4 regions of the Vibrio cortegadensis genome follow, and region 1 is predicted to be linked to each of the others. Evidence: predicted binding sites of a transcription regulator. Region 1 holds the regulator's gene; each other region holds the start of a gene.
The links. The regulator MetJ, encoded in region 1, represses methionine synthesis genes. The targets are predictions, from matches to a motif close to TTAGACNTNTANANGTCTAA.
Positions count from the first base shown of each region.

Region 2: a site for MetJ is predicted at 2,299-2,318, ahead of metN (methionine ABC transporter ATP-binding protein MetN). Genes of this name have one in related genera too.
Region 3: a site for MetJ is predicted at 1,257-1,276, ahead of metA (homoserine O-acetyltransferase MetA). Genes of this name have one in related genera too.
Region 4: a site for MetJ is predicted at 1,649-1,668, ahead of metE (5-methyltetrahydropteroyltriglutamate--homocysteine S-methyltransferase). Genes of this name have one in related genera too.

Region 1 is NZ_AP025472.1:238,623-242,217, reverse strand. Features, by position in the region: gene OCV39_RS01100 (bifunctional aspartate kinase/homoserine dehydrogenase II) at 1-46, opposite strand, end outside; gene OCV39_RS01095 (O-succinylhomoserine (thiol)-lyase) at 47-1,231, opposite strand; gene metJ (met regulon transcriptional regulator MetJ) at 1,457-1,777, shown strand; gene OCV39_RS01085 (malic enzyme-like NAD(P)-binding protein) at 1,968-3,242, opposite strand; gene rpmE (50S ribosomal protein L31) at 3,462-3,595, opposite strand, start outside.
Region 2 is NZ_AP025472.1:2,339,868-2,343,462, forward strand. Features, by position in the region: gene treB (PTS trehalose transporter subunit IIBC) at 1-410, opposite strand, end outside; gene treR (trehalose operon repressor TreR) at 724-1,668, opposite strand; gene gmhB (D-glycero-beta-D-manno-heptose 1,7-bisphosphate 7-phosphatase) at 1,668-2,222, opposite strand; gene metN (methionine ABC transporter ATP-binding protein MetN) at 2,415-3,449, shown strand; gene OCV39_RS11060 (methionine ABC transporter permease) at 3,439-3,595, shown strand, end outside.
Region 3 is NZ_AP025472.1:1,436,747-1,440,341, reverse strand. Features, by position in the region: gene OCV39_RS06945 (EAL domain-containing protein) at 1-155, shown strand, start outside; gene OCV39_RS06940 (DUF3859 domain-containing protein) at 213-635, opposite strand; gene OCV39_RS06935 (AAA family ATPase) at 684-1,109, opposite strand; gene metA (homoserine O-acetyltransferase MetA) at 1,298-2,239, shown strand; gene pilW (type IV pilus biogenesis/stability protein PilW) at 2,455-3,183, shown strand; gene OCV39_RS06920 (hypothetical protein) at 3,289-3,492, opposite strand; gene rlmF (23S rRNA (adenine(1618)-N(6))-methyltransferase RlmF) at 3,593-3,595, opposite strand, start outside.
Region 4 is NZ_AP025472.1:1,910,326-1,913,920, reverse strand. Features, by position in the region: gene OCV39_RS09045 (hypothetical protein) at 1-117, shown strand, start outside; gene OCV39_RS09040 (DUF4250 domain-containing protein) at 217-411, shown strand; gene OCV39_RS09035 (LysR substrate-binding domain-containing protein) at 614-1,525, opposite strand; gene metE (5-methyltetrahydropteroyltriglutamate--homocysteine S-methyltransferase) at 1,858-3,595, shown strand, end outside.

The sequences.
Region 1 (3,595 bases):
CTAAGCTACTGCCACCAAATTTATGCAGTTGACGAATAACACTCATTTAAACGGCCTCTCCATCGTCCGTAAATCGCTCCGCTTTCGCAAAAGCTTGTGATAAATCGTTAATCAAATCGTCAGCATCTTCTAGCCCAACCGATAAACGTAATAAATGCTGTGAAATGCCAGCTTCCGCCAAGGCTTCCTCCCCCATCGCACGGTGAGTCATCGAAGCTGGGTGGCAAATCAAACTCTCAACGCCACCTAAGGATTCCGCTAAAGAGAATAATTCGAGTTGATCGACAAAATATTTCAGTTGTTCAAAACTGCCTGCAAACTCAAAGCTCAGCATAGACCCAAAACCAGACTGCTGCTTCTTCGCGATATCATGTCCGGGATGATCAGGCAGGCTTGGGTGATAGATAACATCGACTAAAGATTGCTTCTGAAGTTCGCTAAGGATGGCTATCGAACTCTCTTCATGCACACGCATTCTTGCGCCCAGAGTGCGTATGCCACGTAACGTCATGTAACTATCAAATGGTGTTCCTGTTGCGCCAATGCAGTTTCCCCACCACGCCAACTCTTCTGCATGTTCTTCTGTTTTCGTCACCACAACACCACCAATCACATCCGAGTGGCCGTTAATAAACTTAGTGGTCGAGTGAATAACGAAATCTGCACCGAGTTCTAATGGCTTTTGGTACACAGGTGTCAAAAAGGTATTATCGACAGCCACTAGCGTCTCGACTTGCTTAGCTTTAATGCATGTCTCTTCGATATCGATAACACGAACGAGCGGATTTGACGGCGTTTCAAGCAGTAATAATTTCGGCTTCAGAGCAATCGCAGCATCCAACGCAGCACAATCTGATTGATCAACAAAAAGAACCTTAAAGTCCCCTTTTTGAGCTCGTGTATTAAATAGGCGATAAGTACCACCATAGCAATCGTGCGGTGCGACAATCAGATCATCAGAGCCTAAAAAAGCAGAAACCCAAAGGTTGAGCGCCGATGTACCGCAATTTGTGACCACTGCCCCTTTTCCCGATTCCAACTCAAACAGTGCCGTTTCTAATAATCCTCGGTTTGGATTACCAGAACGGGTATAGTCATATTTAGGCACTTCACCGAAGGCTGGGAAGCTATAATTGGTCGAAAGATAAATCGGTGGGACAACGGCATTATGCTGAGAATCTGACTCAATCCCTGTTCGTACGGCGATAGTCGCGGGCTTCCGGCTGCTCATATGTGTTTCCTTTCCAAGTCGAATTCGATGCTCACAACACCTTGATTGATATCAAGGCACTGTGTTAGAGAGTTGTTATTCTCGTTACTTTATGTCACTTTACGTTTATAAGCGTAAGCCGTCAACACATCTAGACGTCTATATGTCTTTGCTTATGGCGGTAAATCCCGCTAAAATCCCCTCCTATTATTTTTAAACAACTAACAATAACAATGAAGGTGCGCAATGGCAGACTGGAATGGTGAATACATTAGTCCATACGCAGAGCATGGAAAAAAGAGCGAACAGGTTAAAAAAATTACCGTTTCGATCCCATTAAAAGTATTAAAGGTACTCACTGATGAGCGTACTCGCCGTCAGATTAACAACCTACGCCACGCAACAAACAGTGAACTTCTTTGTGAAGCCTTCTTGCATGCTTATACTGGGCAACCTCTTCCTACTGATGAAGATCTACGTAAAGATCGTCCGGATGAGATCCCAACCGAAGCAAAAGAATTAATGACTGCAATGGGCATCGAATTCGAAACATTCGACGAAGAGTAACCGCTTACTGCTGATGTCATTGGTTCGTTTGGGCGTTGTCTCAACTTAACCTCATTAAAAAAGCCGCTAAACATAATGTTTGGCGGCTTTTTAGTGTCTCGCTAGCGTGCAGATTTATTACGTCGTGTATTTACAGATTTACTGCATTGCGTTCTTACTGCACTCTACGTATTTACTGCATATTACGTTCTTACTGCATATAGTTTTCTGGCATCTCAATACGAGCTACACCAGATTCAACCGCCGCCACAGCCACGGCTTTTGCTACGCGTGGTAACAAACGTGGGTCCATCGGTTTAGGAATAATGTAATCGACGCCAAACTCAAGTGCATCCACACCCGCCGCTTTCAATACTTCAGCAGGAACAGGCTCTTTAGCAAGTTGACGAATCGCTTCTACCGCCGCCAGTTTCATCTCATCATTAATCACGCTTGCACGTACATCTAGCGCACCACGGAAAATGAATGGGAAACATAGAACATTGTTCACTTGGTTTGGATAGTCAGAACGGCCAGTACCCATAATCAGGTCATTACGCACTTCATGAGCTAATGCAGGTTTGATCTCTGGATCTGGATTCGAACATGCAAACACAACAGGCTTGTCGGCCATTAATTTCAGCGCTTCAGCCGGAAGAAGGTTTGGACCTGATACGCCTAAGAATAGGTCAGCACCATCAATCACATCTTCCAACGTGCGTTTGTCAGTATTGTTCGCAAAACGCTGTTTGTACTCGTTGATGTCATCACGGCGAGTGTGGATCACGCCTTTACGGTCAAGCATGTAGATTTTTTCACGCATCGCGCCACACTTAATCAGTAGCTCCATACAAGCGACAGCTGCTGCACCCGCACCAAGACAAACGATCGTACACTCTTCTAATTTCTTACCTTGAAGTTCGATCGCATTCAGCATGCCCGCTGCCGTTACAATCGCGGTACCGTGTTGGTCATCATGGAATACAGGCACATCACAACGTTCAATCAAGCGACGCTCAATTTCAAAACAGTCTGGTGCTTTGATATCTTCTAAGTTAATACCACCGAATGTGTCTGCAATGTTCGCAACTGTGTCGACAAATTCGTCGATAGTGCGGTGTTTTACTTCGATATCGATAGAATCAAGGCCAGCAAAACGTTTAAACAGTAACGCTTTACCTTCCATCACAGGTTTTGATGCGATTGGACCAAGGTTACCTAAACCAAGGATCGCGGTGCCGTTTGAGATCACCGCAACCATGTTACCTTTCGCTGTGTACTTATAAACGTTCTCTACGTTTTGGGCGATTTCACGTACAGGTTCTGCAACACCTGGGCTGTAGGCCAGTGCCAGATCTTCAGCTGAGTCTGCTGGCGTGGTTAGCTCTAAAGCAATTTTCCCCGGTTTTGGGAAGGCATGGTAATCAAGTGCTTGTTGGCGAAATAGTTCTTCTGAAGAGAGCTCTTGGTGATTGTCGTCTGACATAGGTGCAGTATCCCCGAAAAGGTAATGTGATGATGGAGTCGAATGCTAATATTAATTGATGTAAGTCAATCTTCATAGATAGGATTGCGATCTGATTCATTAAAAAACCAGATTCATCTACTCATTCGACCAGTCATTAGAAGATGTCACTAAAATGCAGATAATAAAAAAGGACGCCATGGCGTCCTTTTTTCATTCGGTGTAGCAAAAGTAATAGAATTACTTGCTAGAAAGAGCACCGAAACGCTTGTTGAAGCGATCAACACGGCCGCCTGTATCTACGATACGTTGCTTACCAGTGTAGAATGGGTGACATTTGTCACATACGTCTAGGTGGATTGAATCTTTACCTA
Region 2 (3,595 bases), 1.0 Mb from region 1:
ATGTCACCAATCACATTTCGGAAACCTAAAATCAAACCACCCGTAATAATTGCGGGCAAAAGCGGAACAAAAATTTCTGCTAAATGGGAAATTCCGCGCTCTAATATATTCATGTTCTGACGAGCAGCGAGCTTAGACTCATCTTTTGACGCTTCACTTTTGCCTGATAATTCAATGAGAATAGCGTAAACCTCATCAACTTCAGTGCCGATAACAACCTGAAATTGTCCTGCATTAGTAAAACAGCCTTTCACCAAGCGCATTGATTCTAGTTCCTGCTTATTTGCAAGATCCGTATCATTTAATACAAAGCGCAACCGAGTGAGACAATGACTAACACTAGCAATGTTATCATTCCCTCCGACAAGCTGTATAAGACGCTCAACGTCTTGTCTCGCTATTTTACTCATAACTATCCACCCTATTTCTATTCCTGAATTCTGCACGTTAGTAAGGCTGTGCCCGCAAACAAGCTCTACTTTCATACCTACCGCAATGGGAACATTCCCAAACGTCAATATGAGTATATTGCACAGATCAATAGAATCTTTAAATGGGAACATTCCCATTAATTGAAAGAGATCACACAATATTTTATTTTAAATGAATAAACAATAGCTTAAATAGATAGGAATCAATGGTGAGTTTCACGGCACGATTTAGGGTGACTTCCTTTAAAATCATGGATGAATGGTCATTATTTAAATAGGTTACAAGCCTGTTTTAAACAACAGGCTTTTGGGTTACATGTGTGATATTACCCTCACCAGAAAGCTGAGCAATCAACAACTTAGCTGCCTTTTCTCCAGCTTGAGAGTAGCCAGGGTCAATGCTATAGATGTTCGGAAAAAGAAAAGAAAGCAGATCATTTCCGCCGACACCTGTCACCGCAATATCCGTACGTTTCAGCTCTTGTAGACGTTTGATTACGCCTAGGGCAAGAGTATCACTCGCACAGACAATCGCTTGTGTTGTTTCAGTAATCACGTCATCGACTAACCCATAAGCACTTTCATGGTGCAGTTGGCCTGTCTTATAATTAGGCTCGACGCTCGTTCTCTTGCACCAATTAAGATAGGCACTTAAACGTAGTTCACCAGTGGAACGATCACTAGGATCTACCCCTATAAAGGCGATATCGTTAATACCCATCAGCTCTAAATGAGAGATGGCCAGTTGGATCACGGCTATGTTGTCATAATTGACCGAAGATACATCTTGAGTATCCAATGCAATAACGACGGCTTTTTCTTGCCATAAATTCAGAGTTTCAACATCACAATCAGTAAAGCCAAATACAATCACACCATCAACATTACGCTTTTGTAATACTGCTAAATGTTCATTGGTTTTACTCCGACTGAACTGGCTCTCCATAATAACGACATCATAGCCCGCACGATAAAGCTCAGCGAGCATCGTACTCACCGCTCGATTTTCAGAGGGAGAATCGAGGCGAGAGATAATAACCCCGATCACTTTTTGACTCCCACCTCGCATCAATTGCGCTGACTTTGATGGAACATAGCCAGACTCTTGTATTACTTGTTCAACTTTTGCTCGTGTTGCAGGTTTCACTTTCGGATCATTGGTTATAACTCGTGAAACGGTTGATTTCCCTACACCAGAAAGTTTGGCAATATCAAGAATAGTGAGTTTTTTGTTCATTAAGCACCTAGCACGTAATCTGGAACATTTTTAATACTATCAAGTACAACGGTGGCAATGGCTTCACCTTTTTCAGTGATTGGTTTACCTGTTCTCACTAAAATTTTCGTTCCAACCCCTGCCGCTTCGGCTGCCATCATATCTTCTGCTTTATCGCCAATCATAATGGATTTTTCCATATCGATTTTTAAAAAATCACGAGCAGAGATAAACATACCGGGTTTAGGCTTACGACAATCACAATCTTCTTTGTATTTACCCACGCCATGTTCTGCGTGATGCGGGCAGTAATAAATCCCATCAAGCTCAACGCCATGATCGACAAAATTCCAGTCCATCCATTGCGTCAAAGACAAAAAGCGGTCTTCACTGAACATGCCACGAGCGATGCCCGATTGGTTCGTCACGAGAACTAACATGTACCCCATATCTTGAAGCTTCTTTGTCGCCTCAAAGACACCATCGATGTATTCAAAATCATGCTCATCATGCACATAGCCATGATCAACATTAATCACACCATCGCGATCTAGAAAAACTGCTGGTTTCGCCAAAATTTATGTCTCTATCTACCCTATATGAAAAGAATTATTACACGCTTTATTTCTTACGGCACTACCTAATTGCCCTTTAGACGTCTAGACGTCAAAATATCTATTGACTTAAATCAAGTTAGCCCATAGCATCTTCTATAGATTCAAACTTTGAACAACATTTTCCACTGTTACTCCTGCATAGGTTTTTAGATGATTAAAATTAATCAAGTTAACAAAACTTTCTATCAAGGTACTAAAGAAATCAATGCCTTAATAGATATAAACCTCCAAGTCCCTCAAGGTGGTATTTTTGGGGTTATTGGTTCTTCAGGGGCAGGGAAAAGTACTCTTATACGCTGTGTCAACATGCTAGAAGCTCCAACCAGTGGCTCTGTCATTGTTGATGGTGTTGACTTAACACAACTCTCTAAATCTGAGCTAAGTGCTGCAAGACGTAACATCGGTATGATCTTTCAACACTTTAACCTGCTCTCTTCTCGAACTGTTTTTGGTAACATCGCCCTACCGTTAGAGCTTGCAGGAGTAGACAAAGGTGACATCAACAAAAAAGTCACTGAACTGCTCAATTTAGTTGGCTTGGCGGATAAGAAAGAGACCTACCCATCAAATTTAAGTGGCGGACAAAAACAGCGTGTCGCCATTGCTCGTGCGCTAGCGTCTGATCCAAAAGTACTGCTTTGTGATGAAGCCACCAGCGCGCTAGATCCCGCAACTACTCAATCAATTCTAGAGTTACTGCGCGAGATTAACCGTAAACTCAATATCACCATGTTATTAATCACTCACGAAATGGATGTGGTTAAAAGCATCTGTCATGAAGTGGCTATTATTGGTGGCGGAAAACTAGTAGAAAAAGGCAGTGTTGGCGATATTTTTGCTCATCCAAAAACAGAGTTAGCCCATCAATTTATCCGCTCGACCTTAGATCTTTCGATTCCTGAAGATTACCAAGCTCGACTACAAGAAACACGAGTGCATGGCAGTTACCCTCTATTGCGTTTGGAGTTTACTGGGGAAACCGTTGATGCGCCGTTAATGACGCAAATCGCACGTAAATTCAATATCGATGTCAGTATTTTAAGCTCAGACTTAGATTACGCTGGCGGCGTTAAATTCGGCATGATGGTCGCTGAATTATTCGGAACAGAACAAGATGATAACGGCGCGATTGAATTTTTACGCGCACACAAAGTAAAAGTAGAGGTATTAGGTTATGTCCTTTAATTCAATCATCGATTGGCTAAGTTTAAATGGTGACCTACTACTAGGCGCAACTCTTGAAACCCTTTACATGGTCGCAGTCGCTGGCATTGTAGGTTTTGCTGTGGGGATCCCACTAGGTGTAATTCTGCATACCAGTAAAAAAGGTG
Region 3 (3,595 bases), 1.2 Mb from region 1:
TAGTAACTGTGGCTGAGTTTGTTGAATCTGAGCAGCATACTCAGATTCTCGAACAGTTAGACATTGATTTTGCTCAAGGCTTTGGGATTTCAAAGCCCTTACCTCTTAAAACACATTTAGATCAAACTCAAACAGCCAATACACGTTGTGCGTAAAACCTTTTAAACCCTATAATTTATTAAACTCAATATTTTTTAAAACCTATAAGCCTTTTAAAAGCCTCTGCGCTTCCAAAATTGACCTTCATCTTTAGCGGTTAAATCGAACGTTTTATCCGCTACGACCTGACCTTTTAATTCAACGGTCATTCGCCACTTGCCAATTTTGTTTTCAATTGGGGCCCAGATAGTGTCGCCTAAGTAAAAATCCCAATCATTGTTACCAACATATTCCTCACCATCAAACGGTTCTAATACTTCACCTTTATCTGTCGTGATATCTGGATGATATATGCAGTAGCGAATCTTCTCACCCTTCGCTTTTTTAATGTTCAAGATGAAACCGAATTCGACATCAAGCTCAGCAGGTACTTGAGTCGTGAACTCTTGGATCTTCGGAAGATCTTTAGATTTTGAATCCCATGTTGAGTAGATCCCATAAGAGACCATATCGACGATTGAAGAACGTTTTGCCATGTTTATAATCACTATTTTAAAAGTTAAAGTCTTGGAATTCTGTACGTTTTACTCTTGCCACTGACGCTTCATTCTCGCAACCGTAGCGGCATCGACACCATGAATATTGTTATAGCTCTCTCTGCACACTATTATGCAAAGTTCTACTCGATGCTTCTTCGCAAGTCGCTGGTAAGCTTTCATTTCCCAGTGACAAACAAAAGTATTGGCGACAACCACACTCTCACCGGCTTTTAGCCATTCATCAGTCTGCTTTTGACACCATTCATGCGCTTGTTTCAGTTTTGATGCATTAAACTCATAGGTACCGGCATCATTAACGAAATACATATCGGCTTCGACATGTTTAGCTGGTAATGATTTTGCTAAAGTCGATTTACCTGAGCCCGGTAAGCCTCTAATCAAAGTTAAGGTTTGCACACATAATTCCCTATCAATTTCAGTATTATCAGCCGCGTTGTATTCTAATCGCATTATACCTTGGTACCACAGAATATAACCCTATTTTATAACACGTCATACACTGTTTGTTTTTGTGATCCCATCGACCGCTCTTCGAAAGTATTAAAATCAGATTAAGTTTGCATACGATGTCGACATCTCCCTCTAATTAAGTTAGGTTTAGATGTATAGACGTCCAAAAATAGCTTAGGGAGCAAGCTGTGCCAATACGAATCCCCGATCAATTACCCGCATCCGATGTGTTACGCCAAGAGAATATCTTCGTGATGCCTGAATCTCGAGCTTCTACTCAGGAAATTCGACCTCTGAAAGTGCTGATCCTTAATCTGATGCCTAAAAAGATTGAGACTGAAACCCAATTTCTTCGCTTACTTTCAAATAGTCCTTTGCAGGTTGATATTGAATTACTGCGCATCGATGATCGCCCAAGCAAAAACACACCAACAGAACATTTAGACAACTTCTACCGCCAATTTGAGATGGTTAAGAAGCGTAACTTTGATGGTTTGATCATTACAGGTGCGCCACTCGGGCTAGTCCAATTTGAAGATGTTATCTATTGGGAACACCTTGAAGATATTATGTCTTGGGCGAATAAACACGTCACTTCAACTCTGTTCGTCTGCTGGGCGGCTCAAGCGGGTCTCAAACTGCTCTATAACTTGCCAAAGCGAACACGCAAAGAGAAGTTATCTGGTGTTTATCACCATAAATTACACCAAGAGTTCCACCCAATTCTGCGCGGGTTTGATGATACTTTCCTTGCACCACACTCTCGTTATGCTGATTTTTCACCAGAATATTTAAGTGAGCATACCGATCTTGATATCCTCGCGAGTTCTGATGATGCTGGTGTCTATTTGGCAGCAACCAAAGATAAACGAAATGTGTTTGTTACCGGTCACCCTGAGTATGACGCTTTCACCTTGCATCATGAGTATGTCCGTGACTTAAGTGAAGGCATGGAGCCTGTGATTCCAATTAATTACTACCCTAACGACAATCCGGACAATAAGCCGAACGCAAGTTGGCGAAGTCACGGGCATTTACTGTTCTCAAATTGGCTAAATTACTGTGTTTACCAACAGACGCCATATGATCTTGATGCGTTTAGCGAAGCAAATTTCACTCATGATGAGTAATCATTAAGGACGAATTCCAATAAAAGAAAGCCGCGTTGTTCGCGGCTTTCTTTTATCTTATCCGGTTTACAGCCTTTTTATCTAGCTTCCAACCAATTTGACCTTTTCCATCTAACTTAAGATTGCTTACTGTCTCGCAATATCTTCACTCCTACCACTTAATAGGGACCAATTTGCATACTATATCTGCATAATTGTTTGGAGAGTGACTATTGATGAAAACCGTATCGTATAAAGTGAGCCTTTTAGCCACCACGGCTTTGCTTCTATCTGGCTGCGTGACTGTAACCGATGGAGAACCACAAACTACCTCAGATCCAATCGCAATGGCTGAGTCACGGATCTCGCTAGGTCTGGGATACTTAGAAAACAGAAACATGGTTAAAGCACGAGAGAATTTAGAGCTCGCCGTCAGACACTCACCAAATTATTATCGCTCCCACCTTTCAATGGCACATTACTATGAGGTGGTATCAGAATATGACAAAGCGCGTGCATCTTATGAAGTCGCACTTAGGCATGATTCACGAAATGGGAATGTCTTAAACAACTACGGAACTTTCTTATGCAAGCAGGGAGAGTTTGAACAAGCAGATCGCTACTTCAACAAAGCCATTCAACAGCCTTATTATTATCTCGTTTCAGCCAGTTACGAAAATGCGGGGTTCTGTGCTCTAAAAGCACAACACATTGAAAAGGCAACGGCGTATTTCCAACGCGCATTAGATCATGACCCCAACCGAGTAAGATCAACATTACAGCTCGCCAATTTAGAGGTAACCAATGATCAATATAATGACGCTCGCTTACGCCTGTTACGTTTCCACAAACGATATGGCTATCAAATAACCTCATTACAAATTCTGATTAGATTAGAGTCGCTAGCAGGAAACACAGTATTGGAGAATAAATACCGTGAGCAACTTACGAAAATGCAAGGATAAGCACATCGTCATAGGCTCATGTTGCGGAAAGGTATTGTTATGGAAGCTGTTATGGAAAACATAGTTATAGAAGCTATTGTTAAGAAAGACGTGCGATGGAAAGAACTACTTTCTGTCGCGTGTCCGTCTTCTCTCTCTACCCATACCACGTAAACGACGCACTTTTGTACGTCGTTTTATCTTCTGAGATTCACGGTAGATAATGCGAATAAATAGAATAAGCCCAATCAGCAACAAGACTGAAAATACGCTCATAAAACTTTCGCATAACCAGTCTGGTTTACAAGGAAGGTAAATTTCAAATTCCATGAATCCTCCTAACCTATTTAGTGGCTAATTAATGGAATTATTCATTAATTAACTCACCTCTTAACCTGTTGACTCTCAGTGATGTCTTTGTGGTATTGATTTA
Region 4 (3,595 bases), 1.4 Mb from region 1:
GTTATTTGGTGCTGGCATCTATTTTTGTCTCAGTCTCCGAATAAGTTACAACTGACTCTTGCAAACCTTACGTTGTTGGCTGCAACCATTGGTTTACAGGCCTTTTTTATCGTTTGAGATAATTGCGAATTTTTCATCATATTTCGCAAAAAGTCACATTCTGACCTTAAAATTCGGTCTACGCTTAAAGTATCTAAATCCACTAGGAGCGTGATCATGGAATTGAGCAGTGTGGGAAGCCTAGACAGCAGTATTCTATTAGGTATTGTGAATGAAAAACTGCGTTTAGAGTGTGATAGCTTTGAAGAGTTAGTGAGTATGTATGAAATGGATGAACAGAATGTCGTCGGCAAACTTGATGGTTTGGGCTATCAATATGATCCATTGACCAATCAGTTTAAGTCCTACTAGTGAATAGAACGTGATTCATTCGCTTCATTAACTGCTTGCTTTCAAAGTGCTTGCTTTTCAAATTGAAGCCAGTGATGCCGATAGAGTCCTTTCTCTATTGGCAGACTATTTATTGGCAAGCTATCTATTTGTAAACGTTCTATTAGCAAACTTTCTAATGGCAAACGTTATGTAGGTAGCCTTGTTATTGACTAGGTTTGTGTTATGCCATCTTGATCCCATCAAGATGGCTTTTGCATTGCTGGCGAGCGGTATTAAAAAAAGCTTGAAGGTAATGTTTATCTTTTTCTGCATTTCTTGTTGCCGCGAATAAACGTCTCCATAACCCTTCCCCTAAAGGTTTGCTGGTAATTAAACCTTGTCGAGAGAATTCACTGATAGCCCAGTTGGGTAATGCTGCGACGCCAAGCCCTGCGGATACCATCTGTACTAGCATCAACGTATTATCTGCTTGCTTCCATTTTGCGGGCTCAACACCTGCGGGGCTCAGAAAATGTTTAACGACATCTAAGCGCTGTTTTTGAACGGGATAAGACAGCATCGTTTCATTGATGAGATCTTTGGGCTCGATGATCTCTTTATGGGCGAGCGGGGAGTGGGTAGAAGTAATCAAACGCATTTCGAAATCAAACAGTGGCTCATAGTGCACTTCAGATCGTGGTTGGATATCTGATGTGATCACCAAATCAAGCTCTCCCGCGAGCAGTGCTGGTAAAGGTTCAAAACCAAAGCCAGAAGAGAAGTCTAACGTGACACTTGGCCACGTAACTTGATACTCCTTAAGTGCAGGCATGAGCCATTGGAAGCAAGAGTGGCACTCAATCGCCATGTGCAATCTACCATTTACATCTTCTTTCAAGCTTGCTAGCTCATTTTCTGCTTTTGCCATCCTAGGCATTATGTCGTCAGCCAGTTTAAGCAAAATATCACCTTCAGACGTGAATTTTACCGGACGAGTCTTGCGTAAAAAAAGCTGTCCACCAAGCCTCGCTTCTAAATCTTTGAGTTGATGAGACAGCGCAGACTGTGTCAGATGCAATGACGTCGCGGTTGCCGTTAACGAGCCCGTATCCCTTAGCGTTACTAATGTCCGTAAATGTTTTAGCTCTATCATGAGTGTCCCTCATATTCCTTAAGCTTTCTGAACGTTATCAATACTTTTACGTGATTGAATTACTTACATCAGAGTTCTTTCTCGCTGTTTATAAGACTTAAACTACGACTCTTTTTGTGAGTTGTAAACATCTAGATGGCTAAATGAATTAATTAAATCTAATGGGGAGCTGAGAAACATGAATTTAATTCATAAACAAAATGAATATTTGGAGGTTGTTCAATGAGTCGTTTGACGCGATAGTTTAGCCATCCAGACATCTTGAGTGCGTTAGGGTAATCAAGTGAACTGAGCGAAATGACCTATTTAAGCGAATAATAAGGAATATTAAGATGGCTAGATTTGAAGCAGTAGAAAATAAAACAACCACTCACATTCTTGGCTACCCACGTATTGGCGAGAAGCGAGAACTGAAGTTTGCTTTAGAAAAATATTGGCGTGGCGAAATTGATCAAAACGGTTTGAAAGAACTAGGAAGCGAACTTAGGCTTCGTAACTGGAATACTCAGGCTGAGGCAAAACTCTCTTTTGCCACCGCAGGTGATTTTGCATGGTACGATCACGTTCTCACAACCACATTACTGCTTGGTCATGCACCGAAACGACATGCTGGTGGAGAAGAGGGCGAAAAGGCATTTCCAGATCTGGATACTCTTTTCCGCGTAGGTCGTGGTCAGTCTCAAGTTGAGTGTGGTTGTTCTAACCATTCTGGTGAAGGCAATGCAGCATCGGATATGACAAAGTGGTTTAATACTAATTACCACTATATCGTGCCAGAATTCAGTAAAGATGACAGTTTTGAAGTGAGTTGGCCCCAGTTATTTGAAGAGGTAAGCCAAGCCATTAATGCTGGCCACAAAGTGAAGCCAGTGCTGTTAGGTCCGCTGACTTATTTGTATCTTGGTAAAGAGGTTGAAGAGGGATTTGATCGACTTACCTTATTGCCGAGATTGCTTACGGCTTATCAAACTATTTTAGCAAAACTCGCAAAACTAGGGGTGGAGTGGGTACAAATTGATGAACCAATTTTGTCGCTAGAGCTAGAAAAAGAGTGGCTGAACTCATTCAAACTTGCTTATCAAGTCCTACAAAGTGATGTGAAACTACTCTTAACCACCTACTTTGATTCGGTGTCAGATACCCTCGATAAAATCGTTGAACTGCCTGTCAATGGCCTGCATATTGATTTGTCTGCCGCACCAGAGCAACTTGATTATGTGGTTGAAAAATTACCGCAAGAGTGGGTACTTTCTGCGGGTGTGATTAATGGGCGGAATGTGTGGCGAGCAGATTTAGGTGCTGAATTAGCTCGTCTACAGCCAGTGAAAGATAAGCTGGGTGATAAGTTGTGGGTTGCGAGTTCTTGTTCATTACTTCATAGCCCGGTAGATCTTGAGTTAGAACAGAAACTGTCAGATGAAGTGAAGAGTTGGTTTGCATTTGCGAAGCAAAAAGTGACCGAAGTGAGCCTGTTAGGGGCGGCGCTTGATGGCGACCAAAACGCAATTCTAGCTTGTGAAACTTACAGCCAACCCATTGTTGCTCGTCGTACTGCTGAGCATGTTAATAAGCCCAAGGTGCAAGCTCGGTTGAATTCAATTACTAAGACTTTGGCTGAACGAAGCGCAGCATACCCTGAACGTGCAGCGCATCAAGCAGAGGTTCTTGGCCTTCCATTATTGCCGACCACAACCATAGGGTCATTTCCTCAAACCGGAGAAATTCGAATTCAGCGCAATGCGTATCGCACAGGGAAATTGACAGAAGCGGAGTACAACAGTGCGTTAAAAGGTCATATTGCTGATGCGGTTAAGCGCCAAGAAGCTTTGGATCTGGATGTTCTTGTCCATGGTGAAGCGGAACGTAACGATATGGTTGAGTACTTTGCTGAGAACCTTGAAGGCTTTCAAACGACTCAGTTTGGCTGGGTGCAAAGTTATGGTTCACGTTGCGTTAAACCGGCGATTGTCGTAGCAGACATCGAACGAGAAAAACCAATGACTGTCGAGTGGTCTACCTATGCGCAATCCTTAACATCAAAACAGATGAAAGGAATGCTAACCGGCCCTG